Regions from separate parts of the Caballeronia sp. INML2 genome, predicted to be linked through region 3. Evidence: predicted binding sites of a transcription regulator. Region 3 holds the regulator's gene; each other region holds the start of a gene.
The links. The regulator FliA, encoded in region 3, starts transcription of late flagellar genes. The targets are predictions, from matches to a motif close to CTAAAGTTTNNNNNNNNNNNGCCGNTA.
Positions count from the first base shown of each region.

Region 1 (10,158 bases), on a different contig from region 3:
TCGGGGAGCACGTCCACCGGCGTCGTCACGAGGACGAAGGGCGTCGCCAGCAGAATCATGATGGCCATCACGATGAACGTGTAGGGCCGTTTAAGCGCAACGTTGACTATCCACATTGAGTCGTTCGGAAGATGCTGGGGAAGGGCGCTGCGAAAGAGGCAAGTGCGGCGAGCGAGGCGTGCGGTTCGCCATGCGTGTCGCTATGGTAGTGGCCGGGTGCCAACGACAATATGACTTGAATATGGCGCGTCTGTCAGATTAGGCGAATTGAAAGCAAGCTTGCGAAAGCGCGCGGAAGGGTCGGGCGCCTGCTTGAAAATGATGGGAATAGCGGGGGCTGAGCGCAGGTAACGCTCTATGTCGCGTAGCGAGACGGCGCGGGATCATTCGCGGTCGATGGAAGCCGCGCGTGTCTCTTCTTGATGGGAATGACCGTCCGCTTACTGCGGCGTCTGTCCGAGCGGTGTCGTCGACATCGTGCGTCCTGAAGACGAGCTACCCTCCGTGGATGCGCCATAAGCGCCAAGCGAGCCGACCTTCGCTTCCGCTGCCTGGATGTCGGCCGGATAGAAGGCGTCGCGTTCGGACGGGTTATAGCCGGCTTGCTCGACGCGTTGCAGATCCTCTTTGACCTGTGCGCGTGTCAGGCCGTCGGACTGTGCGAGCGCGGCAAGCGGTGCGGCAGCGAGCGCGACGATGGCGATGCGTGTGACCAGTTTCATGGCGTACTCCTCATGCGAGTGAAGGATGAACGCGGCGTGCGGTTGCGCGATGTGCAGCGTCGGCACGCTTACCACAGCCACCACTGGATTCTATGTGCGTCACGGTGACGACATGCTGGCGAACGAATGGCGTTTTCGTCAGATTGGAGCGCACGCTGCACACGTCTGTGATTGCGTGCAGCCGATGATAGACTCGCCCGCGTGAGGCGGTTTGTAAGCCACTTAGAAGCACATCGTTCGCAGCTTGTCCGCGTACGTGATGTTGTCCCCAATATCGCATCAGGAACCGATAAATTGCCTTTCAATCTGCCGACCACCGCCACCGCGCCGTTTTGTCCATCGGAAGTCAAAGGCTCGGTGGCCGTTTCGCCGGGCGCGCCGCTCTGGAAGAAGCTCTTGCAATTCGCGGGGCCGGGCTTGCTCATCTCCATCGGCTATATGGACCCGGGCAACTGGGCGACGGATATCGAAGCCGGATCGCGTTACGGCTATAGCCTGCTCTTCGTGGTCATGCTGTCGAGCATCGCGGCGATGGTGCTGCAATGTCTCTCGATGCGGCTCGGCATCGTCACGGGAAAAGATCTTGCACAGTTGTCACGCGAGCGCTATGCGAAACCAGTCGCGAATGCGCAATGGATGCTGGCGGAGTTGTCGATCATCGCGTGCGATCTCGCGGAGGTGCTGGGCGGCGCGCTCGCGTTTCATCTGCTGTTCGGGGTTTCGCTGATATGGGGCGTGGTGCTCACCGCGTTCGATACGCTCATCGTGCTCGGCCTGAAGGGCAAGAACTTTCGCGATCTCGAAGCGATCATGCTCGGGCTCATTGCAACGATCGGCGTGGGTTATGTCGTCGAGCTCGTGCTCGTCAAGCCGCACTGGCCATCGGTCGCTGCGGGGCTCGTGCCTTCGATTCACGCGTTGAGCGAGCGCGAGCCGCTCTATCTCGCGATTGGGATTCTCGGTGCGACCGTGATGCCGCATAACCTGTATCTGCATTCGTCGATCGTGCAGACGCGCGTCGTGAATCGCGATGCGAAGAGCCTTGCTTCGGCGATCACGCTGTCGCGGCTCGACACCATCGTGTCGCTCATGCTTGCGCTGCTCATCAATGCGGCGATCCTGATACTCGCGGCATCGGCGTTTCATGCGACCGGGCATATACAAGTCACGGAAATCGAGGATGCGTACAAGTTGCTCGCACCGATCGTCGGAACGGGGCTTGCCGCGATTCTCTTCGCGGTGACGCTGTTTGCTTCGGGACAAAGCTCCACGTTCACCGGGACCATCGCGGGGCAGGTGATCATGGAAGGGTTCCTGCGCCTGAAGATTCCTTGCTATCAGCGAAGGTTCATCACGCGTGCGCTCGCACTTGTGCCGGCGTTGATCGGCGTCTATGTGATGGGCAACGGGGCAGTCGGGAAGCTGCTCGTCGCGAGTCAGGTCGTGCTCAGCCTGCAGTTGCCGTTCGCGCTCTATCCGCTCATCAGGATGACGAGCGATCGAAGCCTGATGGGGACGTTCGCGAACAAGCCGCATATGAAGCTCGTCGCGTGGCTGCTGTTTGCCGTGATCAGTGCGGCGAATCTCTGGCTGGTCGTGCAGACGGCTGCGGAGTGGATCGGCTGAACGAAAAAGCGCCATGCACTCGTCGAGTACATGGCGCTTTGACCGAAGCCTTATTTCACGATCACCGCCGGCGCATTCGACCTCGCTGCCACTGCCGCCGGAATCGCCGCATCGACAGGGCGCGTTTCATCCACCGTAGTGCGTCCGCCATCGCGGAAGAACGCCTGCTCGGCCGCCTTGTTCAGAACGAGAATACTGATGCGCCGATTCGTAGGCTCATCGACGACATCCTTGTTGAGCGGCAGCACGTCGGCCAGCCCGCGCACCTGCAATACCTTGCTTTCCTTCATGCCCCCCGCAACGAGCGCGCGCCTTGCGGCATTGGCGCGCTCGCTCGACAGCTCCCAGTTCGAATAACCGGCCTGACCGCCCGAATAGGCGACCGCATCCGTATGCCCCGCGATCGACACGCGGTTATCGACATCATTCAGCGACGCGCCGATGTTGGTCAGAATCGTCGTCACATAGCCTTCGAGCTTCGAGCTGCCGGAAGCGAACATCGGCCGCTTGAGCGAATCGACGATCTCGATGCGCAATCCCTCGCTCGTGATGGCGATGCGAATCTGATCCTTGAACGCGCGCAACGCGGGCATCTGCTCGATGAGCGCCATCAGCTTCTGCTTGAGCTGCTGCAGCTTCTGCAGGTCGTCCTTCGCGACGGCCGCGCGTGCGATCGATTGCGGCACGGGCTGCGGCTGACTCTTGTTGCCTTCGCCCGGACGCGAGCTCGACAGATCCTTGCCGCCGCCCGTGATGACGCTCGTATGCGCCGAGGCGCCGCCATCGTTGCCGAACAACGCGGAGAGCGGCGTATTGAAGTACTGCTCGATGCCTTCCTTGTCGTACTTCGAGGTCGAGCCGAGCAGCCACATCAGCAGAAAGAACGCCATCATCGCGGTGACGAAGTCGGCGTAGGCGATTTTCCACGCGCCGCCATGATGCCCGTGGCCGTGCGCCTTCTTCTTGCGCTTCACGACGACGGTAGGCGCGAGCACCGATTGCAGCGGATCGCGTGATGGTTTCTCAGCCATGATGTCTATGCCGTGACGTTACGAAGCCGACTTCGGCATCTTGGTTGCGCGCACCGCGTCGTCGAGTTCCTTGAAGCTCGGACGGTCGGCGGTGAAGAGCACCTTGCGGCCGAACTCGACAGCTATCGTCGGCGCATAGCCGTTCATCGATGCGAGCAGCACGGACTTCACGCACTGGAACGGCTTCGCTTCAGCCGCGCCCTTGGCGTTGAGCAGATCCGCGAGCGGGCCGATGAAGCCATAGGCCAGCAGAATGCCGAGGAACGTGCCGACGAGCGCGCCCGCGATCATCTCGCCGAGCACCGCGGGCGCGGCGCCGACCGAGCCCATCGTGTGCACGACGCCCATCACCGCCGCGACGATGCCGAACGCAGGCAGGCCGTCCGCCATCTTCTGGATAGCATTGGCCGCGACCGAGCTTTCCGTGTGATGCGTTTCCAGCTCCTCGTCCATCAGATCCTGCATTTCGAGCGCGTTGACGTTGCCCGCCGACATCATGCGCAGATAGTCGACGATGAAGTCGAGAAGATGATGATCGGCCATCACGTGCTCATACTTCTGAAAGAGCGGGCTGGACTCGGGCGCGTCGACATCGGCTTCGAGCGCCATCATTCCTTCCTTGCGCGCCTTTTGGAGCAGCTCGTAAAGCAGCGCGATCAGGGCGAGGTATTTCTCCTTGGTGTATCCGCCGCCCTTGAAGGCCTTCGGGATGGCTTGCAGGGTCTTCTTGAGCGTGGCCGTCGGATTCGATACGACGAACGCGCCGATGGCCGCGCCGAAAATACACAGCAGCTCGAACGGTTGCACGAGGGCGGCGAGGTGACCGCCCACGCCGATAAAACTCCCGATCACCGAGCCGATGACCAGGACCCATCCGATGATGACAAACATGATTTCTCCGCAGATGTCCGGCGCCGCGGGCCGTGCGTGCCCGGATCGAGGCGCGCACGGCTCGCGACGCATTGTTCGCTTGTTGAGGAGCTTATCGGCTTTTATTAGCAAGACATTAAGGGGAGGCGCGCAATTTCTTCTGCGCAAATGTTTGCGCAGTAAAACTTGCGCTCGTTCGTCTGCGGACAGAAACCGAACATCGCGATTACGCCGCAGGTAATGGATTCGATGCACGCGCTTCGTCTAACATCGGCGACATGAACTCGACCCTCGCACGCGCCGACGTCCAATCGAGCGTCGGCACACTGTTGCGCGAATGGCGGCAGCGCCGACGCATGAGCCAGCTCGATCTCGCGGGCGTCGCCGATGTGTCCACGCGCCATCTGAGCTTCGTCGAATCGGGCCGCTCGCTGCCGAGCCGCGAAATGCTCATGCGCCTCGCCGAGCGACTGGACGTGCCGCTGCGCGCGCGCAACACGCTGCTCGTCGCGGCCGGTTATGCGCCGTTGTATCGCGAGCGCGCGCTGGCCGATCCGCAACTCGCCGCCGCGCGGCGCGCGGTCGATCTCGTGTTGAAGGGGCACGAGCCGTATCCGGCGCTCGCCGTCGATCGTCACTGGACGATGGTCGCGGCCAACGCGGCTTTCGCACCGCTCGTCGCATCGGCGCATGCGCAACGGCTCGCGCCGCCGGTGAACGTGCTTCGCCTGTCGATGCATCCGCAAGGCCTTGCCGATGTCATCGACAACTGGCACGAGTGGCGTGCGCATCTGCTCGCCCGGTTGCGCCGGCAGATCGACGTCTCGGGCGATGCGACGCTTGCCGCGCTCTTCGCGGAACTCGAGGCGTATCCCGCGCCTGCCCATGCCGGGCACGCGGCGCGGGCGGAAACCGACCCGGTCGTCGTGCCGTTGCGCATGCGTACGCAATACGGCGTGCTGTCGTTCTTCAGCACGACGACGGTCTTCGGCACGCCGGTCGATATCACGCTGTCCGAGTTGGCGATCGAGGCATTCTTTCCCGCCGACGACGCCACCGCCGCCGTCCTTCGAAAACTCGATGATGCAAGACGCTGAACTTGCGCCGCCGTCCGCATGCTTACAGAATTGAACCTAGTGAACGTGCGCGGATCAATGAAAAGGCAGGCTGCGCGCCGCACGGTGCGCAGCCTGTGTCAGCTTTTGTCCAACCAACGCGGAAGGCAGCGATGATTCAAACATTCGAGCAGGTAATCGGCGGGCAAAAGATGCAGTTCTGCGCGAGCATCGCGGAAGGCGGCGGACCGGCGCGCGTCATCATCAGCCGCGCGGATTCGGCGGAGTCGCTCGTGATCGTCGAAGCTGAAGGCATCATCGGCGCGATCAAGGCGGAAGTCGAAGCGCCCGATACGCTCGTCGCCGATGCCGTGCGCAAGGCGCAGCAGGAAGCGCTGATCGAGCGCGCGCTGGAAACCGGCACCGTGCAGACGACGAGCCTGTAGCGTTTCAGCCCAGTCCACAGAAGAATGCCCGCGCGGCTTTTGCGGCCGCGCGGGCATTGCTTCGTGTGCGCGCCCATTGGCTGTTGAGCGGCTCACATGCGCGGCTCGCCGTTCTTCGGATCGGCGGGCACCATCGGCGTGGCGGAATCGGGTCCATCGGGCATGTCCGGGTCGTCGGGGTTCGGCGGGGCGTCCGGGTCGAGCAGCTTGTCCGGGTCCGGTTCGAGCGGCTCTTCGGGGGAGCGAGGCATCGTCGACATGGTGATCTCCTGAATCTTCCTTCGAGTGATGGATCGGCGCGCGCTCTCGGTTTTTCAGCGTGCTTCGGCCGAAGTTCGCAACGGACGTACCTGCCGCCGCCCGTCCTCATTCCGCCTCTTCGGGAAGCGCACCGCACGCGGGTGTCGCGGCTTCCCGTTTCGCGCTCGCCGGATTGTTCACATGACGCGCGATCAGCGCCGCGCCCAGCAGGAGCGCCACGGAAATCCACGCCGACGAGCGCACCGCATCGACGATATGTTGCGCGTTCGCCGCGCCGTCGCCGTGCGCCGCGAGCGCGCCGAACGCCGCGACGCCGATCGAGCCCGCCGCCTGCCGCGCCGTGTTGAGGACCGCCGACGCCGTGCCGGCGCGCTCGTGGCCGACGGTGCCGAGCAACGCGGTCGTCATCGCCGGGACCGCGAGGCCCATGCCGGACGGAATCAGCAGGAACGGCACGAAGAGCGCGGCCGTGGGCGTCGTCGCATCGACGAAGGCGAGCGCGGCGAAGCCCGCGGCGTCCAGAAGCGCGCCGCCGATCATCGGACCGCGCGAGCCGAAGCGCGCGACCACGGGGCCGCTCGCCAGGTTCGAGATCAGGAAGCCGCCCGTCAGCGGTAGGAACGCGAGACCGGTTTGCAAGGGCGTGTGCCCGAGCACGCGCTGCAAGTACAGGCTCAAAACGAACACCATTCCATAATAGGTAAGATTCACGCCGATACCGAAGACGACGGCCGCGCTGAACGTGCGCTCGGCGAAGAGCGAGAGCGGCAGCATCGGCGCGCGGCTTCTGCGTTCGACCGCGATGAACCCGCCGCCCGCCGCCAGGGCGAGCACGAGTCCGCCGGTCACGAGCGGATGCGCCGCGCCGAGCGGACGCAGTTCGATCACCGCGCCGACGAGCGCCGCAAGCGCGACGATCGCGAGCGCCTGGCCGGGCAGATCGACGCCGCGCGCATGCCAGGCATCTTTCGCGCGCGTCTTCCCGACCCACGCGAGCGTCGCCGCAATGCCCGCCGCGCAGATCGGCAGATTGACCCAGAAGATGCTGCGCCAGCCGAACGCCGCGATCAGCACGCCGCCGACGATCGGGCCCGCCGCGATCGACACCGCGCCCGCCGCCGTCCACAAGCCGACCGCACGCGCGCGCAAGCGCCGGTCATGGCCGCATGCCGCGTTCAGGAGCGCGAGCGAGTTCGGCAGCATGCCCGCCGCGCCGATGCCTTGCAGGGCGCGCGCGGCGATCAGCTCCGTCGCATCGCGCGAAAAGGCGCACGCGAGCGACGCAAGCGCAAAGAGCGCGAGGCCGCCGAGGAACATGCGCCGCGCGCCGAAGCGGTCGCCGAGCGAGCCCGCGGAGAGCATGAGCGCGGCAAAGGCGAGCGCGTAGCTGTCGACGGTCCATTGCAGGCTCGCGACACTCGCGCGCAGATCGTGTCCGATGCTCGCGAGCGCGACATTGACGATCGAGACATCGAGCTGAGAGACGACGAAGGCGACGCTGGTCGCCGTGACGACGAGGATCTGTCGCGCGGACAGATGCGTGCCGGATGAGGAAGGGTTCGCGTTCATGCCGTCTATCGTAGGCGCGTCGCGCGTTCGATGTTTCGGCCTCGCCTGAAACGTGAAAGTCGAATGAAAATGGCGCGCCGGGAGAGCGGCGCGCCATTTTTTGCAGCGATGTCAACGCTGAATCAGCGGGCTTCCTTGAAGAAGAGCGTCGTCAGCGCGCCGAGCGCGCACAGTGCGCCGACGTAGAGCGCGGGCGCCATCGGGCTCGATTTCATCATCAGCGAGACGACGATCGGCGTGAGTCCGCCGAACACCGCGTACGCGACGTTGTACGAGAACGAGATGCCCGAGAAGCGCACGGCGGGCGGGAAGGCCTTCACCATCACGAACGGAATCGCGCCGATCACGCCGACGAAAAAGCCCGTGAGCGCGTACCACGGCAGCAGCACGGAGGCATCGACGGCGACCTGCCGGAACATCAGCCAGTACGACACCGCGAGCGCCACGCCGCCGATGAAGATCGTCTTGCCCGCGCCGATGCGGCCCGCGATCGCGCCCGCGATCACGCAGCCGATCGTGAGGCAGAGCGTCGCCGCGCAGTTCGCGACGAGCACCGTCGCCGGCGCGATGTGGAATTGCTTCTGCAGCAAGGTGGGCGTCATCAAAATAACGACGACGATCGCCGCCGAGAGCATCCACGTGAGCAGCATCGAAACGATCACCGCGCGGCCGTGGTCGCGCAGCACCGCCTTGAGCGGAATCTCCGCCGCGAGCGACTTGCGCTTCTGCAACTCGGCGAACACCGGCGTTTCATGCAGCCAGCGGCGCAGATAGACGGAGCACAGGCCGAACAGGCCGCCGAGCAGGAACGGCAGACGCCATGCGAAATCGGCGACTTCGGCAGGCGCGAACGACTTGTTGATCGCCGTGGCGATCAGCGAGCCGAGCAGGATCCCGGCCGTCAGACCGGCCGTAAGCGTGCCGCACGCATAGCCGATATGGCGGCCCGGCACGTGCTCGGAGACGAACACCCACGCGCCCGGCACTTCGCCGCCGACCGCCGCGCCCTGCATCACGCGAAACAGGAGCAGCAGCACGGGCGCCATCAGGCCGATCGACGCGTACGTCGGCAACAGGCCCATCAGGAGCGTCGGCACGGACATCAGCAGCACGGAAAGCGTGAACATGCGCTTGCGGCCGAGCAGATCGCCGAAGTGCGCCATGACGATCCCGCCGAGCGGACGCGCGAGATAACCGGCCGCAAAGATGCCGAAAGTCTGCAACTGACGCAGCCAGTCGGGAATCGACGGCGGAAAGAACAGTTGGCCGATGACCGGCGCGAAGAACACAAAAATGATGAAGTCGTAGAACTCGAGCGCGCCGCCGAGCGCGGCCAGCGTGAGCGTCTTGTAGTCGCCGCGCGTGAGCGCACGGCCGGCCGCGCGAGGGGCGTCGGACAGAGGTGTTGCCTGCATCGGAAAAAGGGACCCGTGAGTGAAAAAGCCACGCATGACGCGCGGTAGGACGAGGCTTCGCCCTGCGGGAGTGACAAACGCGCCGGGTGGACGCGAAGCGAAGGCCGGGGCACGGAACGGCAACGATCCGGGCCGGGCGTCAGCGGGCGCGGAGTCGAAAGCCGCCGCCCGTCATCCGCGCTGCGCGACGCGACGGACAGCCGCGGCGCAGCTTGCTACGCGACGTCTCGGTAAAACGGCGGAAGCGGGAACTTTTGAGCCAGACGCGGCATGTTACAGGATGAAAGCCGGCGAAAAAGGGAAAAGCCGTTCTATTTTCGAGACGGTTGCGCGCACGAGACGAACGGCGACCGAAACGCTGCACAGTCACATGCGTTGACAATTCGGATGAGTCCGATGGGAAAGGGTCGTCCCGCTGCCCAGAATGCGCAGCTTGATTATCCCCGTCTCATCCCGCGACGAGACGCCCGGCGGTCGCCTGCAGTACGGCATCCGCCCCATGTCCCTTGGACTCATCAGGTAAGACACCATGCGCGTCGCCGTTTTGCAAACCGACCCAAGTTATCGAAATCTCATCAGCGATGTCGTCAAACGACTCGGCCATACGTGCGTGACGTTTGGCGACGGCCTCGTGCTGTCGAAAGCGCTGTCCCGCTCGACGGTCGATCTGCTGATTCTCGACTGGAATTCCACGGGCCTCTGCGGGCTCGACCTGCTGAAATCCGTGCGCTCGAGCTTCGGCGAGCGCGTGCCGGTCATGTTCGCGACGCCCGACGGCGCCGAGCACAACGTGGTCTGCGCACTGACCGCAGGCGCGGACGATTACATCGTTTATCCCATCCGGCCGGGCGAGTTCGGTGCGCGCGTCGAAGCGCTGTTGCGCCGTGCGTATCCCGCGACATCGACCGCGTGCCTCGAAGTCGGCCCGTACCGCTTCGACGCCCGCCAGCAAATCGTGACCGTGCGCGGCAAGCCGGTGCAACTGAGCGGCACGCAATTCCGCCTGGCGCAGCTTTTCTTCTCGAATATCGGCCGCGTGCTGTCGCGCGATCATATTTTCGCGATGGTCTGGGGCCGCGAATTCCGCGAAACCACGCGTACCATCGACAGCCACGTTTCGCGCCTGCGCCTCGCGCTCGAAATCGAGCCGGTCAACAACTTCC
Region 1 is NZ_JALQDH010000047.1:107,542-117,699, forward strand. It holds gene NCT32_RS16475 (efflux RND transporter permease subunit) at 1-116, opposite strand, end outside; gene NCT32_RS16480 (DUF4148 domain-containing protein) at 441-722, opposite strand; gene NCT32_RS16485 (Nramp family divalent metal transporter) at 1,017-2,348, shown strand; gene motB (flagellar motor protein MotB) at 2,399-3,379, opposite strand; gene motA (flagellar motor stator protein MotA) at 3,398-4,270, opposite strand; gene NCT32_RS16500 (helix-turn-helix domain-containing protein) at 4,528-5,346, shown strand; gene NCT32_RS16505 (hypothetical protein) at 5,478-5,750, shown strand; gene NCT32_RS16510 (hypothetical protein) at 5,843-6,010, opposite strand; gene NCT32_RS16515 (MFS transporter) at 6,117-7,580, opposite strand; gene NCT32_RS16520 (MFS transporter) at 7,703-8,995, opposite strand; gene NCT32_RS16525 (response regulator transcription factor) at 9,525-10,158, shown strand, end outside.
Region 1: motA (flagellar motor stator protein MotA) is a predicted target of FliA. The motif match lies at 4,363-4,389, and genes of this name have one in related genera.

Region 2 (10,158 bases), on a different contig from region 3:
CATTTCTCGATGGCGGCGGCGCTGGTCTGCGAAGTCGCGATGACGTTCTTCTTCCTGTTCGTGATCCTCGGCGCCACCGACGACCGCGCGCCGAAAGGCTTCGCGCCGCTCGCGATCGGCCTGTGCCTGACGCTCATTCACCTGATTTCGATTCCGGTCACCAATACGTCGGTGAATCCGGCGCGCTCGTCGACCAGGCGTTCTTCGTCGGCGGCTGGGCGCTCGACCAACTGTGGCTGTTCTGGATCGCGCCGATCGTCGGTGCCATTCTCGCGGGCGTGCTTTATCCGGCTCTGACGCGCCAGAAATAAGCGTCGGCGGAAAAATCAGCAGTAAAGGAAAACGGGCGCGACAGGCGCCCGTTTTTGTTTTTGCGCCACGGCGCCCCTTCGAATGATTAAACGGGCGCGACAAATGTAATGCCGAATTACGCAGCCTGCTTATGAATTGTCTCGGCGCCCTTTTCGCCACGAAACAGGATGACGCGAAAGCGCCGCCCGGTAAGGCGTTCAGCGATATCGCCCGATCAAGTCCGCTTCCCGCGTCCCTTACGCCGCCCTTGCACACCGTAACAAGTCCTCGAAGCATGTAAGACGGCGGGCGCTTACATTGAACTCATGCGACACACGTCGCCTTAAAGGAGAAAGACAATGAAGCGCATCGTCACCCAAATGCTCGTCGCGACCGGCCTTGCAATCGGTGCTGTGGGAGCGGCTCAGGCTCATAGCGATCTGCACATCGGCGTTTCGCTCGGCGCGCCGGCTTACGTGGCGCCGGCTCCGGTGTACGTGCGTCCTGCGGTGCCGGCGTATGGCGCGCCGTACTATCGCCATGAAGCGCCGCGCTGGCACCGTGGCTACGACCACGACTATGGCCGCTATGACCGCGCCGGCTGGAACCACCGCGGCTACGGCAACAACTGGGGCCACCGCGGATAAGCGCAAAGCGCCGCCGGCGAACCCGGCGGCCCGGCGCCACGGACGCTCAGTCGGGCGTCTGTCCCGGCGACGCCAGCTCGTCGCGGATACTGAACAGCTTGCGCAAATGGTGCGCGACGCCGGCCTCGAAGTTGTTCCCGACGCGCGGCACGTTCGGCAGCCGCTTGATGAGATCGGGGTTCGCGTTGTTCATCATGAACGGATGCCCGGCAGTTTCGAGCAGGTCGATATCGTTCATGTTGTCGCCGAACGCGACGCACTGCGCGGTATCGACATCGAGCCGCTCCAGCACGAAACGCAGCGCCCGTCCTTTTGATACGTCCGACGTCATCACTTCGAGGCAATCCGGCAGCGAATACGTGACGTAGAGCGAGTCGCCGAATTCCCGCTCGAGATTCGCGGCGATTTCCTTCAGATCGGCCGGATCGCCGATATACAGCACTTTCGCGATGTTCTCGCCATCATGCTCGCGCAGATCCATCACCTCGTACTTGAAGCCTGAATCCTGGTGAAAGACCAGCAGTTCGGGCGCGTGGCGGTCGATGAGCCAGGCGTCGTCGGCGAACAGATTGACGATGACGCGCCCATGCGCGCCCGCGAGATCCGGCTGCACGAGTCGGCGCACGGCGGCGGGATCGAGGTCGCGCGAGTAGATGCGTTCGTCGCCGGGCGCATGCACGCGCGCACCGTTCGACGTGATCAGATAGGCGTCGACGCCGAGCAGATCGCGAATGCCTGCGACGTCGCGGTAGTGCCGGCCCGTCGCGATGATGATGGGCACACCGCGCGCCGCCAGCGTGCGCACGGTTTCAGCGGTGAAGGGGTCCAGCTGATGGTCGCTGTTGAGAAGCGTACCGTCGAGATCAGTAGCGATGACCGAGTACATGACTGCCTTTGTGGTGCCGCAAAGCTCAGTATTTTATCGCGCCGGTCTGCAGGCAGCCCCGAATGCGGACGCCGCGCGCCGCGCCAGTTCGAGCGCGCCCGCCGCCGAATCCGCGCGCGGCGCTCGTACCCGTTCCCGCAACGCGGCCGGCACGAACGGCTCGTACGGCACGGCAAGTCCGCCGCACAACGCGACTGGCAACGCGCCCGACTTATCCAGCGCCGAGACCAGACGCTCTATTTCGAGTGCCGCGCGTTTGAGCAGCCGCGCCGCGACCGGATGATCGTGGAACTCGAACACGGTCGGCGCGAGCGTCGCGTAGGCGGTCTGGTTCGCGGCGCAGAGCCACACGACGAGACTGTCGCGATCCGTCGCGCCGGTGCGCGCGAGCAGCGCACGCGACCATTCGTCTTCCGCCGCGCGTCCATCGAGCACGCGCTGAAGATGAACGACCGCGCGCAAACCAAGCCACGCGCCGCTGGCTTCATCGCCGCTCGGGAAGCCGTAGCCGCCCGCGATGCGGCAAACGCCCGCCTCGTCCAGCGACGCCGCGATGCTGCCCGTGCCGAGCGCGACGATCACGCCGGATTTGCCGCCGTGCGCGCCGAGCACGGTCGTGTAGGCGTCGCTTTCGACGCTCAGCGCGCGCACGTCCGGCGCGCACGCATGAAACGCCGCGAGCCAGTCCGCGTTGTTCACACCCGCGAGTCCGCAGCCGAGCACGCAGTTGCGCCAGTCGAAGGGCAGCGCCGCGGCGTCGAACACGCGCCGGCACGCATCGCCGATGGATTGCCAGGCGCGTTCGACCCCAAGCCCGAGACCCGAAGGCCCGCCGCTCGCGCGGGCGAGTTCGGTGCCTTGCGCGTCTGCGAGGACCACGCGCGTTCCGCTTCCGCCGCCGTCGATGCCGAGCAGGAAGCCTTTGAATTCCGATGTCGAAGATGTAGTCATGCGCGCAAGCTTACCGGTGGCCACGGCGCGCGCCAATCGGCCGAATGGCATAGATGGCGCGGCGCGAACGTTCGGCTATGCTGGCGCGATCCAGAACAATGACGAGGACTCGCAATGGCAGACACCGATCACATCCGCTGCGCCTGGGCCACGACCGACGCGATGATCCAGTACCACGACGACGAATGGGGCGTGCCCTCGCGCGACGATCAGCATCTGTTCGAAATGCTCGTGCTGGAAGGCGCGCAAGCCGGCCTTTCCTGGTCGACGATCCTCAACAAGCGCGAAGGTTATCGGGCGCTCTTCGCGGCGTTCGACATCGACGAGGTGGCGCGCTTCACCGAGAAGGACATCGAGCGGATCGTGCAGGATGCGCGGGTCGTGCGTAACCGGGCGAAGATCGAATCGGCGGTGCTCAATGCGCGGGCCGTGCAACAGATCCAGCAGGAACACGGCTCGTTTGCAGACTTCGTCTGGTCATTCGTCGACGGCAAAACCATCGACACGCCGCGCGATGCCGCGAACCCCACGCCCGCGTCCACGCCTGAATCGGATGCATTGAGCAAGGCGCTCAAGAAGTACGGCTGCAAGTTCGTCGGCACGACCATTTGCTACGCCTTCATGCAGGCCACGGGCATGGTCAACGATCACGCCGCGAGTTGCCTTTCGCGAGGAAAACCCAAGACCAAACGGAAGGTCGTGGCCAAATCCGCACATTGAGGCAATTCCTATGCGGAAAATTTTTGCTTTTTGACAACATATTTGAGCACAGCACGCACACATAAGGGTAAATCCTGATGGAAGGCGATTTTTTTGCAGTGAAGCACGCGCAATCGCCCGAACTGCAAGGATTTTGGCCGGGTTTTCCGCACTGCACGAACGTGCGGCCCGTGTAAAAATGGCGTCCTCGCGTGCGCTGGCGCACCTTTTTACCGGATCGAACCGTTATAACTGACGGTGCACGGACCGTTCACTGAGTGTAGAAATCCGACGCGAGCACACGGGGCCTTGTGAGACCGCAGGCCCAGGCCGGGAAACCGCCATGCTCGAGGCAGTGTCCGGGCGGCGAAGCGTTGATTCAGGTTGCATCACTTTCGCAACGACGCCGCCGCATTCGGAAAGCAGGTGCAGGTTCTCGAATACATAACGCTTGGCCGCTGCGCAGGGGCGCAGGGGAGATGATCATGAAAAGCTTGAACTTCCTGACCCATCAGGAGATTTTCAACGGCGCGGTACAGCATCTTTTCGTGCAAGGGCAAGCGGCTCTGCTGCCGCGCGGCGGCGGCGCGTATCGCGGATATTGCGGCGGCTGTCCTGTCGGGAGCTTCATCAAGCCGCGCGACTACATCACCGCGATGGAAGGCGTGCCCATTCGCTACATCGCGAAGCCGCCCGAGCAGGTGCCGGCGTACATGGATGTCGGCGTCGCGGCGCTCAGGCGCGCGCTCCTTCGTGCGCGCATCAACGTGTTCGATCCCAACACCGTCGAATTGCTCTCCTGCCTGCAGAACGTGCATGACGTCTTCGGCAGATGGGAATGGCGCGAACGTCTGACATCGATCGCGCGTCAGTTCGGGCTGTCCGCCGAACTTCTCAAAACGGCTGCGTGATATTGCAGGTGCTGTGATGTTGAGCCCTATTACGATGTTGAGCCTGAAGGAGATTTACGAGCGCGTCAGCGAGCACTTGCTGACGCAGCGTGCGGTGTCCGAAGACGACAACGGGTCGTGCCGGCTCCGAAGTCCGGAAGGCCGCAAGTGCGCGATCGGCTCGCTCGTGCGCGACGATCTGTATGAGCCGGAGCTGGAAGGCGTCGGGATCTCGTACTATCGGCACGCGCGCGACGGCGAGCTGCTGCGCGCGCTGTACGCATCGAACGTGAATGCCTACGATCCGAACGTCATCGATCTGCTGATCGAGCTGGAGGAAGTGCACGATTACGCCGATATCTCCGATTGGCCGGATCAGCTCGCGGCGCTCGGAAAGCGTCACGCGTTCGTGTGACGCCTGCAATCCTGTAGTTCGAGGCACAAACAAAACGGCGGTGCGCCCTTACGGGTCGCACCGCCGTTTTGCCATGCGGGTGAGGACCCGAAAATCCTCGCCCACGAAAGACGCTTAGTGCATCTTCTTCGGCAGCATCTGGCTGCGCAGGCGCTTGCGCAGGCGCGCGACAGCGGCGGCCTTCTTGCGCTTGCGCTCGGTGGTCGGCTTTTCGTACGACTGGCGCTCGCGCAGTTCGGCGATCAGGCCATTGCGCTCGATGGTGCGGCGGAAACGCCGAATCGCGACATCGAACGGCTCGTTTTCTTTGAGGACGATAGTGGTCATGTAAATCCTGAGTTTGCTAAACGTATTTTCAAGCGCGCGACGTTACGAGCTGCCGCGCCCCGGCACTCCGATCGTCCGCCGGACACGAAACGGCGCGACGGACACGAGCAAAGCGGCCACGGAGGCCGGAAAAGAGAGCGTTGGGATTCAGCCGCGGAAGCGGCATGCGCTTTCGAAAGAACCACACGAAGGCGCGTTTCGGAGCCGTTCGCCGCTGCTCGTTGACGTTGTCATTTTCAGAGGCGAAGGCAGGAAATCGGGCACATTTCTCGATTCGGGCGCGATGTTACCAGAACACCGCGCCACTGCCAACTCCCCCGATCCATCCAACTCATTGATGCAACAGATTTATTTCTGCCACGCGCTGGCTTCGTCGAGGAGCTGGATGTCGTCGGCGGCGAGTCGCAGGCGCGTCGCGGCGGCGAGGCTTTCCAGTTGCGCGACCGACGTGGCGCTGGCGATCGGCGCCGTCACGCTCGGGCGCGCGATCATCCATGCGAGCGCGACGGTCGCGGGCGTCGTGTCGTTGCGCTTCGCGACTTCGTCGAGCGCATCGAGAATCCTGAAGCCGCGCGGGTTCAGATATTTTTCGACGCGCGAGCCGCGTGTCTTGTGCAGCGTGTCTTCCTTCGACCGGTACTTGCCCGACAGAAAGCCGCTCGCAAGCGCGTAGTACGGCACGACCGCGATCTTGTGCCGTGTCGCCACCGGCTCCAGACCGGTTTCGTAGTCTTCGCGATCGTAGAGGTTGTATTCGGGCTGAAGGATCTGATAGGCCGGCAAGCCCGACTCCTTCGCGAGGTTCAACGCCGCGTCCAGCCGCTCGCCCGAGTAGTTCGACGCGCCGATCACCCTCACCTTTCCCGCCTTGATGAGCTGCTGATACGCGGCGAGCGTTTCATCGAGCGGCGTGTTCTCGTCGTCGTAATGAGAGAAGTAGACGTCGATGTAATCGGTCTTCAGGCGCCTCAGCGAATCGTCGACGGCCGCCGCGATGTTGGCCGCCGTCAGCCCGGCGCGCGTGGAGAGCTTGCCCACTTTCGTCGCGAGCACGACTTTGTGACGCTTGCCGCTTTCCTTGAACCACTTGCCGATGATCGTCTCCGATTCGCCGCCCTGGTGGCCGTCCACCCAGGCGGAATAGACGTCGGCGGTGTCGATGAAATTCAGGCCGTGATCGACGAACGCGTCGAGGATCGAGAACGACGTGCGCTCGTCGGCGGTCCAGCCGAACACGTTGCCGCCGAAGACGAGCGGCGCGACTTTCAGTTCCGATGTGCCGATGCTGCGTGTCTGCATGTGTGCTCCGAATGCGCGAAAAGGACGGACGAAAAAGGATACGCGGGAAAGCGGTGCCTTGCCCGGCGAGCTTCCGCAGGCTTACGAACGCATTCATTACACAAATCGTTTGCGCGGGGCCTTAAGTTTTTTTCGAGGGGCCCGATAACCACAAGTAGGCGGCCGGCTATCACCGAGCGCAGGACCGCCAGGCAACACTCGGTGCCAAAGCCAAAGCCATACAAAGTCTCCCAGGAGAGCAAAAAATGATCGGTATCAATAGCAATATCAACTCGCTGGTTGCCCAGCAGAACCTCAACAGCACGCAGAGCGCGCTGTCGTCGGCCATCACCCGCCTGTCGTCGGGCAAGCGCATCAACAGCGCTGCTGACGATGCTGCCGGCCTCGCGATCTCGAACCGGATGCAAACGCAGATCAACGGCCTGAACCAGGGCGTTTCGAACGCGAACGACGGTGTGTCGATTGCGCAAACGGCTTCGAGCGCGCTCTCGTCGATGACCTCCAGCCTGCAGCGTATCCGTACGCTGGCCGTGCAAGCCGCCAGCGGTTCGCTCTCGTCGAGCGACCAGGCTTCGCTGCAGAAGGAAGTGTCGCAGCAGATCGCTGAAGTGAACCGTATCGCTTCGCAGACGACGTACAACGGCCGGAACATTCTGGACGGCTCCGCTGGCAGCCTGAGCTTCCAGGTCGGCGCGAACGTCGGTCAGACGATCAACCTGGACCTGAGCCAGGACATGGGCGCGAATTCGCTCGGCGGCGGCATGGTTCAGAAGGGCAACACGCTCGGCACGTTCTCGAACCTGTCGCTGACGACGGGCGGCGGCTACACGTCTTCCGGCGCGGCGATCACCTCGATCAACGTGCTGTCGGACGGCAAGGGCGGCTTCACGTTCACCGACCAGAACAACGTCGCGCTGAACTCGACCGCTGTCTCGGCCATCTTCGGCACGGGCACCGCGGGCACGGGCACGGCTGCAGCGCCGCATGAAAACACGCTGTCGTTCAGCTCGGGCGTCGCCGGTTCGATGGGCGCGGCCGTGAGCTCCGCGATCGCCGACCTGACGAAGTCGATCAACAAGATCAACACGCCGGACACGGTGGCGAACCTCGACATCAGCACGACGACGGGTGCCAACGTCGCGCTGGTCTCGATCGACAACGCGCTGCAGACGCTCAACAACGTCCAGGCGACGCTGGGTGCCGCCCAGAACCGTCTGAGCGCAATCGCGTCGTCGCAGCAGGCTGAATCGACCGATCTGTCGTCGGCTCAATCGCAGATCACCGACGCGAACTTCGCGCAGGAAACGGCGAACCTCAGCAAGGCGCAGGTGCTGCAACAGGCTGGTATCTCGGTGCTCGCGCAAGCGAACTCGCTGCCGCAGCAAGTTCTGAAGCTCCTCGGCTAAGCAATCCGCCCAGGCAGCACCCGACGCCGGATCTTCGATTTCGAAGATCCGGCGTCGGGCCGTCACGGCGACGAAGCCGCGTTTCGACCGCTTGCGTGTGCGCCCGTACTCACGAACGCACACGCAAGAGGTTGTTTCCCGCAACGAGCAGTTGACTGCGATCACGCGCATTCAATCGACAGCGCGATACACGGAGTTACCCGATGTCCACGATCAGTACGACCACCACGGCGGCGACCGCCGCGCAGACCCAGGCGGCTGCAAACGCGGCGCTTGCCGAAGCAGCGCAATCCATCATCAGCGGCGCGACCGGTAACTCGTCGATGGATGTCAATTCGCTTGTCACGGCGATGGTGAACGCGAAAACGGCCGGCCAAAGCGCATCCCTGGCCGCCGCGCAAACGAACGACAACACGAAGCTTTCGGCGATCGGCACGCTGTCGTCGGCGCTTTCGACGCTTCAGACCACGATGACGAGCCTGACCGACGGTTCGCTGATGTCGACGTTCACGACCAACGTGACCGGCACGGGCATCACCGCGACGGGCGCCACCGGCGCCGTGGCAGGCAGCTACGACGTGACGGTCTCGCAGATCGCGAAGGCGCAATCGCTGACCTCGACCGGCTTCACGACGGACAAGCACCTCGGCACCGGCACGATGCAGATCACCGTCGGCTCCAAGTCGATGTCGATCAACATCACGAGCAGCAACAACACGCTCTCGGGCATCGCCGCCGCCATCAACAACGCGTCGGGCAACCCGGGCGTGAGCGCGACCATCGTGACGGGCACCGACGGCCAGCACCTCGTGCTCAACTCCACGACGACGGGCGCCTCGAACGTCATCTCGACCACGATCAGCGGCGCGGCGGACGGCAGCGACCTGAACAAGCTCGCGGTCTCATCGACGGCCGGGCAGAACGGCGCGGCTTCCACGATCTCGGACGCATCCGTCAGCAACGGCTGGTCTCAAAGCGCCTCCGCGCAGGACGCGATGTACAAGGTCGGCGGCGTCTCGGGCACGAGCTCGAGCAATACGGTCACGAGCGCGATCAAGGGCGTGACGCTTAACCTCACGTCGGCGGCCGTGACGACGCCCGCGAGCACGCAGACGGTAACCGTCACGCAGGACACGTCGTCGATTTCGAGCGCGATCTCGAACTTCGTCAACCTGTACAACACGGTCGTCTCGACGATCAGCTCCTATACCTCGTTCGACAGCACCGCGTCGGTCGGCTCGCAGGGCGGCGTGCTGCTCGGCAACTCCGCGGTCAACACGATCAAGAACCAGCTTTCCGCGATCATCGGCAGCGCGGTCGGCAAAGGCAGCGGCTCGATCTCGCTGGCGTCGCTCGGCATCAACCAGGTTTCGTCGCTCGATGCAACAGCGGAGCAGCCGGCCGGCACCCTGACCATCGACACCGACAAGCTCAACAGCGCGCTGACGAACAATGCGACCGGCGTGTCGCAGCTCTTCAACGCGATCAACGGCGTCGGTGCGCAGTTGACCGACAAGATCACGAGCTATCTCGGACCGAACGGCCTGCTCACGTCCGAGACCGACTCGATCAACAAGGATCTCGCCAACATCTCGACGCAGCAGACGACGTTGACCAACTATGCGGCGCAACTCACGTCGGACTACAACGCGCAGTTCACGGCGCTCAATACGCTGATGGCGAACATGAACCAGAACACGCAGTACCTGACGGCGCTTTTCGGCGGCACGAACAGCGCGGGCGCCATGGCGACCAACAAGTCCTAAGACCCGGGAACCGACACGATGAACCAGGATGCACTCGTCGAACAACTGTTCGCACTGACGAAGGACATGGAGGCGGCGGCCACGCTCGCGGACTGGCCGCGCGCAGCGGAACTCGATGCCGCGCGCACGCCGCTCTTGCGTGCGCTGACGCGCGAGCAGGGCCCGCAGGCGCTCGCGAAGATCAGGGAGATTCAAGGCATCGACGCCGCTGTGCTCGCGCACGCGAGTGCAATCCGCACCGGACTCGCCACCGAATATCACGCGGCGATGACGCGCGTGAATGCGGCAAACCGTTATCAGCAAGGCGCACGGTTCTAGACGTCACCGCGCATCGTTTTGTTTCCGCCGTGCCCGCTTCATGCGGGCATTTTTACGCCCCGACGATGCACGCGGCTGCGGCCGTGACGGCGATTGCGCCGCCTCCTTCGGGGACGACCTGCCCGTGCCCGCGCCGCGGCAGCGCCGTCAACGCCCCCGCCGACGATCCGCTGAATTGCGGCGGCTTTCGGGTTCATCTCCGCGCTTCGGTTTGGCGACCTCGCTTGGATAATCAGTTCAATCGCAAGGAGCACGCCCAGACC
Region 2 is NZ_JALQDH010000002.1:128,489-138,646, reverse strand. It holds partial or broken gene aqpZ (aquaporin Z) at 1-311, shown strand, start outside; gene NCT32_RS00675 (hypothetical protein) at 651-938, shown strand; gene NCT32_RS00670 (Cof-type HAD-IIB family hydrolase) at 985-1,824, opposite strand; gene NCT32_RS00665 (BadF/BadG/BcrA/BcrD ATPase family protein) at 1,858-2,775, opposite strand; gene NCT32_RS00660 (DNA-3-methyladenine glycosylase I) at 2,890-3,495, shown strand; gene NCT32_RS00655 (hypothetical protein) at 3,960-4,385, shown strand; gene NCT32_RS00650 (hypothetical protein) at 4,402-4,779, shown strand; gene rpsU (30S ribosomal protein S21) at 4,894-5,106, opposite strand; gene NCT32_RS00640 (aldo/keto reductase) at 5,455-6,405, opposite strand; gene NCT32_RS00635 (flagellin) at 6,651-7,811, shown strand; gene fliD (flagellar filament capping protein FliD) at 8,015-9,577, shown strand; gene NCT32_RS00625 (flagellar protein FliT) at 9,596-9,895, shown strand.
Region 2: NCT32_RS00635 (flagellin) is a predicted target of FliA. The motif match lies at 6,526-6,552, and genes of this name have one in related genera.

Region 3 (10,158 bases):
ACCGACCGCCGAGGAAAAGCCGCTGTCGCCGAAGGATCGTATGGCGATGCTCAAGGCGATGCTGCAGAAACCTTGATGCCTTCTTCGTGCTCCAAACAAAAAACCCTGCGCCGCAAGACGCAGGGTTTTTCTCATTGCACTCGAGAAGGTTACTTCGCCGCGTTCACCATGTAATCGACGGCCGCCTTCACGTCCGCATCCGGCGCGTTCGATCCGCCCTTCGGCGGCATCGCGCCTTTGCCGTGCAGCGCGTAGTTATAGACGGTGTCCATCGGCTCCTTCAGGCGCGGCGCCCATGCGGCCTTGTCGCCGAACTTCGGCGCGTTGAGCACGCCGGCCGCGTGACACGCCTGGCAGACTTGCTCGTAGAGTGCCTTGCCGGCCTGCGCGGCATCCGCGCTTTGACCGCCGGCCGCCGGCGCAGCCGATGCAGCCTGCGGCACCGATGCCAGCGCCGCGACGGCTGCCGCCGCCTGCGCGTTCTCATTCGCGCTCGCTCCCGCCGGAGCCGCCGCGCCCGAAGCCGCTGCCGCACCTGATGCGCCCGCGCTCGCCGCTGGGCCCGACGCGGGTTGCGCCGGTTCGGCCAGTTTGCCGCCGCTGCCGTTCGCCATATAGACAACCGCGCGCGCAATTTCGAAGTCGCTGTAATCGTCGGGGCTGGCGCCGCCGCGTGCGGGCATCGCGCCCTTGCCGTTGAGCGCGTTGTGCAGGAGCGTGTCGTAGCCTTCGCCGATGCGCGGGGCCCACGCGCCGGCATCGCCGAACTTCGGTGCGCCAGCGGTGCCCGCTGCGTGACAGGCCGAGCAGACGGCCTTGAAAACTTCTTCGCCGGTCTTGTAGACGCGCGGTGCGTTGGCATCGCGGATATCGACCTGCGCGGCGGGCGCGATGCGCTCCTTCACCGACTGCTCGATGTCCGTGCCCGCGCCGGTACGCGTCGAGTTGTTCACATACACCGCGAGCAGAATGATGATGGCGACCGGGATGCCGAATCCCGCGATGACCGCGGCGATGAGTTGGCCGGGTGTCTTGATCGGGGCTCCGTGGGGTGCTTCGCTCATGCTTGTCTCGTCTCCCGTTTTTTGGTGTGAGTCGGTTCAGTGACAGCGTGACAGCTACCGCATTGCGCTTGCGCGGGCCTTGGGGAAAGGCACGGTCGATTATAGACGGAACGCTTAACTGTCGGCGCGAGGTGGCCGGGGCGGCGGTGCGGGCGTTTACCCGAATCGTGTGATGCTTCGCGCGATGCGTCCAGGCCCGTGCGATGGACGAAGTCATGGAAAACAGGTATTCTCTCGGATTCGCATGGGCCTTGTAGGCGCCTTTTGTTTTCGGGCGCTCCCTCACGCAAGGCCTTTCTCCGATGCGCCCGTAGCTCAATGGATAGAGTACTGCCCTCCGAAGGCAGGGGTTGCTGGTTCGATCCCAGCCGGGCGCGCCAATGAATTCCCCCTCGATCCGGTTGTCGTTCGTTGGTTGTTTCTGTCCGCGATTCCGCCGGCCCGGCTGAACTAGCGCTCGCCGGAAAACGCTCCCGATTCGCCCACCATCGTCCCCCACCCAAACCCCATCCCCGCCAACCACCTCCGATACGCCACCGCCATCCGATCACACCGCTGATGCAGCTCCGCATCGAGATCGAGCGGCAGACGCCGAGGCCATTGCGACTCGACGATCGGCGTGTCCTGCATCAGGATCTCCATATTGAAGTCGTAGAGCGCCTGATCGGAATGCGTCGTGTCGTCCTCATGAATCGACACGAGCCACGCGCGCGTCTCCGTCTGCGTCACCGGCGACGCCGCCAGCATGATATGCAGCGCGCCCTGCCCGCCCGATGCCATCTTCGTGAGACTCGCGATCAACGGCCGCTTGACGCGATACACATAGTCGATCATCGCGCCGCCGCCCTGCCCCGGAATCCCCGCGGGCTGCCAGTATCGACACTGCCGCGCTTCGAGTCCGCCATCGGAAGTCTGCACGACTTCATAGTCCGGCACTTCCGTATGCGTCTCTTCGCCCAGAATCCCCACATGCACGAACGAAAAGTGCGCCATATCGAGAAAATTCTCGACGACGCGCGGCGCCGACGACCTCACAGTCTGCGGCGCGAGATTGATGCGCCGCCCCCCGGGAATCGCGGCTTCGGGAAAGAAATCGAGCGCGTAAGCCGGTTCGCTCAAGCACATCCACACGACGCCGTACTTCTCCTCGCTGACGAAGGTCGTCGCGCAGGCACGCTTCGAAGGACGCAGCGACGGATTCGACGGAATGTGCAGACACTGCCCTTCGATGTCGTAACGCCAGCCGTGATAAGGGCACACGATCTGATCGCGCATCACATGTCCGAGCGACAACTGCGCGCCCCGATGCGGACAGTAATCGCGCCACACATGCGCCGCGCCGACACTGTCACGCCACACGACGATCCGCTCATCGGCGACGACGAACCCGCGCGCAGCGCCTTCGGGAACGTCTTCGCTATTGCAAACCGGCAGCCATTCGCCAGCCAGAGAAAGAGATTCGTCGCGCATCACAGTGAATCAGAAATAGAAGTCCGAAAGCCGTTATTACACGAAACACAGCGTCTTCACAAAACGTTGCAAAATAGCGGATCGCTCGCTCGGCGCAATTCGATGCCACTCCATCCAGCCGATGCCACGCGACGGGGCCGCAGTACATGACAGCAAGATAAAAGAAAGAAATCACCATCCAGGGGTTCAGTATGGAGCAGGCGCATCAACCGGCACGCCGGACTTATGCCTTCGCATGGTCCGAACACCGGAATCCCGAACGCGAGCAGGCCACGCTGCGGGTCTGGATGGGAGCGGCGGTTCTTCTGGCCTACGGCGTCTTCGCCTGGCTACGCCCTTCATACGATGCACTGCTGGTTGCACGCCTCGTCGCGCTCTATGTGTCTTACGGCGCGGTGACGCTCCTGATCGTGAGCCGCATGAGTTCGCCTTCGGAGAAGCGTCTCACCGTCACGACCATCGCCGATCAAACCCTGCTCGGGCTCGCGCTCGCGGCGGGCGGTGCGATCGCGCTACCGCTCATCTGGGTGATGTTCTGGTTTCTGATCGGCTCGGGATGCCGATACGGCAAGCGCACGCTCGCCGTGTCGTGCGCGACGGCGCTCATCATCGTGATCGCGCTCGGTATCTGGCAGCCGTGGTGGCGCGCCAATCTTCCCGCCGCGATCGGGCTGGGCTTGAGCGTGCTGGGCGCATCGGTGTATTTGAGCGTGCTCGTCGATCGGCTCGGCAACGCGAATCGCGATCTCGCACGTCAGGCATCGACCGATCCGCTCACCGGTCTGTCCAACCGATACGCGCTCGAGCGGGTCGTCGATCGCGCGATGAGCACGCGCGATGCCGATGGCGACCACGCCGCCGCGCTCCTCCTCATCGACCTCGACGGCTTCAAGGAAGTGAACGATACCTACGGTCACGCCGTCGGCGACATGCTGCTGCAAGCCTTCGCGCAATCGCTCGCGAAGCGCATGCGCAAGACGGACACGATCGCGCGTCTGGGCGGCGACGAGTTCGTCGTGCTCGCGCATCAGGTACGCGATCGCGCGGCGGTGCTGTCGGTGGCCGACAGCATTCACTCGGTGCTCGGCGCGATGACCTCGGTGCAGGAGCGGCCGGTGTCGGTATCGGCGAGCATCGGCGCGTGTCTGCTTTCCAGCGCGACGGCCGCGCAACAATCCGGCATCACCGCCGTGCTGCGCGCCGCCGACCGTGCGATGTATCGCGCAAAAAGTCTCGGCGAAGGGAAAACCGTCTTCGCCGAAACGCGCGACTTCGAAGCGAATTGAATCGACGTGCCCGCATGCAGGCGGGCACCCCGGCTCAAGGCCGGATCACGCCTCGACGCTCGTCCACGCCTGCTCGCGCAGCTTCGTGCGCAGACGCGCGACCGCCTGGCTGTGCAACTGGCACACACGCGATTCGCTGACTTCCATCACCGCGCCGATTTCGCGCAGGTTCAGACCGCGTTCGTAGTAGAGGCTCATCAGCAGCTTCTCGCGCTCGGGCAGCTTGTCGATCGCTTCGATCAACGCACCGCGCAGGCTGTCGTCGAGCAGCGCCGAAAGCGGGTCCGAGCGATCGACGCAATAGCGGTCGAGGAACGGCTCGTCGTCGGCGGAGCGGTCGAAGTCTTCGTAGTAGATCAGCTGGCTGCCGTGCAGATCCTGGAGCATCGACTGATATTCGTCGAGCGGCATGTTCATGTGCTCGGCGATCTCCGTCTCGCTTGCGGAGCGGCCGAGGTTCTGCTCGACCTTGTGCACCGCCGATTCCACTTCGCGCGACGTCTTGCGCATGCTGCGCGGCAGCCAGTCGTTCGCGCGCAGCTCGTCGAGCATCGCGCCGCGAATGCGCTGGCTCGCGTAGGTTTCGAATTGCGCGCCCTGATCTTCCTTGTAGCGGCTCGCCGCGTCCATGAGTCCGATCATGCCGGCCTGGATGAGATCGTCGAGATCGACGCTCGCCGGCATCTTGGCGACGAGCTGAAGCCCCAGTCGGCGAACGAGCGGCGCATATTTCGTCAGGACGTCCGACTGTGAGAGTTTGCCTTGGGCGTTATACATCTTGGTCACCTATCTTGATCACATCGACGCCGTGCTGGTCATTGCAAAGTCGTGAAGCGCGGCCACACGATGCGCCGCCTCCCGCCCGCCCTGTTCAGAGTCGCCAACCGGAATTCGCGCGTCTGGCTGACCGTTCGCCGCGCGCATGTACGGCGCGGGGCGCATCGGCCAGTGCAGGAGCTCCGCCGCAATCGCGCGGTAGTCGCGCGCCGCGGCCGTAGCCGGGAACGCTTCGACTGCGCAGCGTGAAAGCTCCTTCGCCCGAGCGACGCGCGCATCCTCGGACACATACCCTGCCTGCACGAGCGACACGGCCAGATACCGGCTCGCGACGCCCGACAGGTTGTCGAACGCGACCGCCGCGTCGGCCGGGTTCTGCACGTGATTGATGAGCACGCGGAACTGGCCGATCGCATGGGCGTAGTGCAGGCGCTTCATGCACGCATACGCCTCGGTGATCGCCGACGCAGCCACCCGCGTCACGATGAGAAAGTCATGCGCCTGCGCCGCGAGCGTCGACAGTGCGCCGTGACGGTCCAGTTGCGCGTCGATGAGAACGATGTCCGCCGGACCATCGAGCAATGCGCGGCACTGCGCGGCGTCGTGACTGATGCGCTCGTCGCGCGGCGCGGCGATCTGCGAGAAGCCGAACGGCGTGCGCTCGACGACATCGGCGAGCGCGCGGCGGCCCGACATCACAGCGGCGAGCGCGCCTGCATCGGAGAGGCCCAGCATGCGGCTCGCCGAGCCCGCGCCCCGATGCTCGTCGATGACGAGCACATCCTTGCCGTGCACGGACAGCGCCGCGCCGAGATTCACCACCGCCGACGTGCATCCGATGCCCGCCGGCCCGCCCGCCACCGCCACCACGCGCGAACCGGCGCGCGTGAGCAGCCGTCGCAGACCTTCCGCCTGGTCGAGCACGAACTTATCCAAAGTGCACCTCATGCAGTTCGGTCGTGGCGCGCGCGGACAGTGCGGAGAGCAGCGCCGGCACTTCTTCGTCCTGCGGCACGAACGGCGAGCCGTCGCGCGGAATGCAGAACGCGCTCTTGATGAGGAAACGCTTGGTCGCGACGTACAGGTTCTCCGGTACCTTCTGGCCGGTCGACACGTAATGCACCGGCAGCTTGTAGCGGATGACGGTATCGAGCACGCCGCCGAGATTCGTCGCTTCGTCGAGCTTGGTCAGGATGCAGCCCGCGAGCGGCGGCTGATCCGCCGCGCTCTTGTATGCCTGCACGACTTCGTTGAGCGTGTCGCCGTGGCTCGTCGCGTTGAGCAGCAGGATGCGCTGCACCGGATGGCCCGCGCCGCACAGCATCGCGATCTGGTCCGAGACCATGCGGTCGCGCTGGCTCATGCCGATCGTGTCGATCAGCACGATATGTTTGTTGCGCAGCTCGGAAAGCGCGAGCTGCAGGTCGGCGGCGTCCTTCACCGCGTGCACCGACACGCCGAGGATCTTGCCGAAGATGCGCAACTGCTCGTGCGCGCCGATCCGGTAGCTGTCGGTCGTGAGCAGCGCGACCTTGCTCGCGCCGAAGCGCATCACGCAGCGCGCCGCGAGCTTCGCCGTGGTCGTCGTCTTGCCGACGCCCGTCGGGCCCATCAGCGCGAACACGCCGCCGCGCTCCATCAGCGCGTCTTCGCTATCCATCACCGGGATATTCGATTCGAGCACCTGCTGCACCCATTCGAGCGCGCCTTCCACGTTTTCCATTTCCGGCATGTTCTCCACCATCATGCGGACGAGCTGCGCGGAAAAACCGGCGGCGAAAAGACGCTTGGTCAGCAGGCCCCCGGTCGGGTTGCGGCGCTGGCGCTCGCCCCACAACAGACCGGAGAACTGCTCTTCCATCATCGTGCGCATCGACGAAAGCTCGTTCATCACCGTTTCGTTGACGACTTGCTCCATGCGCGCGCGGATCGCTTCGGTCACGACGGCCGCCGCGTTCGCCGGCAGACCTTCGAAGGCGCCTTTGGGCGCGGCCGTCGCGGTGCTTGCCGCCGGTGCGTCGGCGTGCGGCGCGCTCGCGTTGATCTTCTGCGCGGCACGGCGTGCGGCGACCTGCGCGGCCTCGCGTGCCCAGTCAGGCGTTTCGACCTTCGATTGAGCGCGCGTCTGACCGGCGGCCTCGACGCGGCTCGTTTGAGCCTGCGCCTGCGCTTGCTGGCGAATCGCGTACTTGCCGGCTTCCGGCATCTTGTCGGCGCGCGTCTCATGCGCGGCGACCGGCACCGGCACGCCCATGCCGCGTGCGATCGCGGCGGACGCCGTGAGCGGACGGTTCGACGGCATCGTCGCCTGCTGCGCGATGCGCTTCGCGTGCTCGATCAGCCACGGGTTCGATTCGGCCATCGTGCGCGGCGCTTCTTCGCCGGACGTCGCGTCGTGTTCGTGCGCGAACTCGTCTTCATCGTCGGCGTCGGTGTTCGCGCCGAAGACCGACGAGAACACGTCGCCGCTCGCGTAGGGATTCGCGGCGGATTGTTTTGCCGGCATCGCGGCCGCCGCAGCCGCCAGAGCGGCGCGCGGCGTGCTCGTCGAACGCACTGCCTGTTCCTTCGCGGCCGGCGAGATCGACGCGATATCGCTGTCCGCGACGCCGACGATCTCGACGGAGCCGTCATCCAGCGTTCGATTCGACAACACCACGGCATCGGGGCCGAGCGCTTCACGAACCTGGCGCAATGCGTCGCGGCTGTTCGCGCCAATGAATTTACGAATATTCAAACTTGCCCCCGATGAGGTGTAACTGCGATCTTTAGCAAGCGGACCCACTTGGCTCATTGCCGTGTCCGCTTTTCAGTGAGGCCATTATTGCGAACTTCACCCTTCGTCCATCGCTGGATAAAGGGTGAGAAAAAGGGGTATTTCGGCTGATGGAAATGCGGCGCCGGGCGCGCGAAGGTTGCGCGCGCCGGAAAAAGATTCCGCTTTGCTTCTGTCCGAACGCTCGCCCGACGGCGTAAGCTTTAGGGCAGTTCGCTCACCGTCCGGCTCGCCTGTACGAGCGTCCGGACACTCACAGGAGACTTCTTCGCATGGCGTCCGCTGTCCCCTCCGCGCAGTCCGTTTTTCCCGAAAGTCAAACCACCGGCGCGCGTCTCGTCGTCGATGCGCTCGTGCATCACGGCGTCGAGCGCGTGTTCTGCGTGCCCGGCGAGAGCTTTCTCGCCGTGCTCGATTCCCTGCACGACGAGACCTCGCACATTCAGACGATCGTCTGCCGCCACGAGGCGGGCGCGGCGAACATGGCCGAGGCGGTCGGCAAGCTGACGGGCAAGCCGGGCGTCGCGATCGTCACGCGCGGGCCGGGCGCGACGCACGCGTCGATCGGCGTGCACACCGCGTTTCAGGATTCGACGCCGATGATCCTGCTCATTGGCCAATGCGCGCGGGAACACATGGACCGCGAGGCGTTTCAGGAAATCGACTATCGCCGGATGTTCGGGCAGATGGCGAAATGGGTCGCGCAGATCGACGATCCGCGCCGCGTGCCGGAATACATGAGCCACGCGTTCCACACCGCGACGTCGGGCCGTCCGGGGCCGGTCGTGCTCGCGCTGCCGGAAGACATGCTGACGGAAACGGTCGCAGCCGCGCCGCCGGCGCCGCGTTATCAGCGCGTGGCGGCATCGCCGTCGGCGGCGCAAATCGAGCGGTTGCGCGAGTTGCTTGCCCACGCGAAGAAGCCGTTCGTGATCGCGGGCGGCAGCGGCTGGACGCTCGAGGCGACGCAGGACTTCGCACGCTTCGTCGAGCAATGGCAGTTGCCGGTGGGCTGCGCATTCCGCTATCAGGACACGCTCTCGAACGAGCATCCGAACTATGCCGGCGATGTCGGCCTCGGCATCAATCCGGCACTCGCCGCGCGCGTGCGCGATGCCGACGTGCTCTTCGTGCTCGGCCCGCGCATGGGCGAATCGACGACGGGCGGCTACACACTGCTCGACATCCCGAAGACGAAGCAGACGCTCATTCACGTGCATCAGGGCGCGGAGGAACTCGGGCGCGTCTACAGCGCCGATCTTCCGATCGTCTCGGGCATGCCGGAAATCGCGTCGATGCTCGCGGCGCTGACGCCGCCCGCGAACATCGCGTGGCATGGCGAGGCCGAAGCCGCGCACGCCGCGTATCTCGAATGGCGCAAGCCGCGCCCGATGCTTGGCGATGTCCAGCTCGGCGAAATCATGCGCCAGCTCGCCGAAACGATTCCCGCCGATTCGATCCTCACGAACGGCGCGGGAAATTACGCGACGTGGCTGCATCGGCACTATTCATATCGGCATTTCCGGTCGCAGTGCGCGCCGACGAGCGGGGCGATGGGTTACGGTGTGCCCGCCGCGATCGCCGCGAAGTCGCTGTATCCGGAACGCACGGTGATCGCGTTCGCAGGCGACGGCTGCTTCATGATGTCGAGTCATGAAATCGCCACAGCCATGCAATATGAATTGCCGGTGATTTTCATCGTCGTGAACAACGCGCAGTACGGAACGATCCGCATGCATCAGGAGCGGCATTATCCGAATCGCGTGCATGGGACGGGGCTCACGAATCCGGACTTCGCCGCGTATGCGCGCGCGTTCGGCGCGCATGGGGAACTCGTCGAAACGACGGACCAGTTCATGCCGGCATTCGAACGCGCGCGAAATTCCGGCTTGCCCGCGGTGATCGAGATCCGCATTCCGCAAGAACAGAGCACGCCGGGCGCGACACTCGAACAAATTCGCCAGCAAGGACAGCGGTAAGAGACAAACTTTCAATCTTCTTGCAGCGCACTCCCGGTGGCAGTAGAGTAGCCAGTTCAAAAACACTGGGAGTTAGCGATGCTTAAGATTCTGGCGTTGTCATTGGCATTGGGCTTTTCGGGCGCGGCCTTCGCGAAGGCTGATTGCACCGCGCATCCGAAAAGCGAATGGATGAAGGAATCGGATGCCAAGGCGCAACTCGAAGCGCAAGGCTACAAGATTCGCAAATTCAAGGTCGATGGCAACTGCTACGAGATTTACGGCCACGACAAGAACGGCAAGAAAGTCGAGATTTATTACGACACGAAGACGCTGGCTGTCGTGAAGTCGGAAGTCGAGTAAGCGTCATGTCCGTGGCACGCGTGCGAGTCTGGGACGCGTGGGTGCGGCTCACGCATTGGGCCGTCGCGGGCATCGTCTTGTGGAATCTGTTCGGGCCGACGGATTCCACGCATCGCATGCTCGGATATGTCGCGGCCGGGCTCGTTGTCGCGCGCATCGTGTGGGGTTTCATCGGATCGCGTCACGCGCGATTTTCAGCGTGGTGGCCGACGCGTTCGCATCTCTTCGACTATCTGCAATCGCTTGCGAAGGGCCAGCCGGTGCGCCATGTTTCACACAATCCGCTCGGCGGGTTGATGGCGCTCTTTCTCTGGTTGCTCATCCTGGCGCTCGCGGTGTCCGGCTGGATCATGAGGCTCGATGCGTTCTGGGGCGAGGACTGGCCGCAGGAGGTTCATGCGTGGCTGTCCGTTGCGATCGAGGTCTGCGTTTGCGTGCATGTCGCGGCCGCGGTGCTGATGAGC
Region 3 is NZ_JALQDH010000040.1:26,960-37,117, forward strand. It holds gene NCT32_RS13480 (UvrD-helicase domain-containing protein) at 1-76, shown strand, start outside; gene NCT32_RS13485 (cytochrome c5 family protein) at 150-1,064, opposite strand; tRNA gene NCT32_RS13490 (tRNA-Arg) at 1,369-1,444, shown strand; gene NCT32_RS13495 (aromatic ring-hydroxylating dioxygenase subunit alpha) at 1,515-2,534, opposite strand; gene NCT32_RS13500 (GGDEF domain-containing protein) at 2,726-3,820, shown strand; gene NCT32_RS13505 (RNA polymerase sigma factor FliA) at 3,866-4,597, opposite strand; gene NCT32_RS13510 (hypothetical protein) at 4,616-5,533, opposite strand; gene flhF (flagellar biosynthesis protein FlhF) at 5,526-7,334, opposite strand; gene NCT32_RS13520 (thiamine pyrophosphate-binding protein) at 7,646-9,352, shown strand; gene NCT32_RS13525 (PepSY domain-containing protein) at 9,431-9,694, shown strand; gene NCT32_RS13530 (cytochrome b/b6 domain-containing protein) at 9,700-10,158, shown strand, end outside.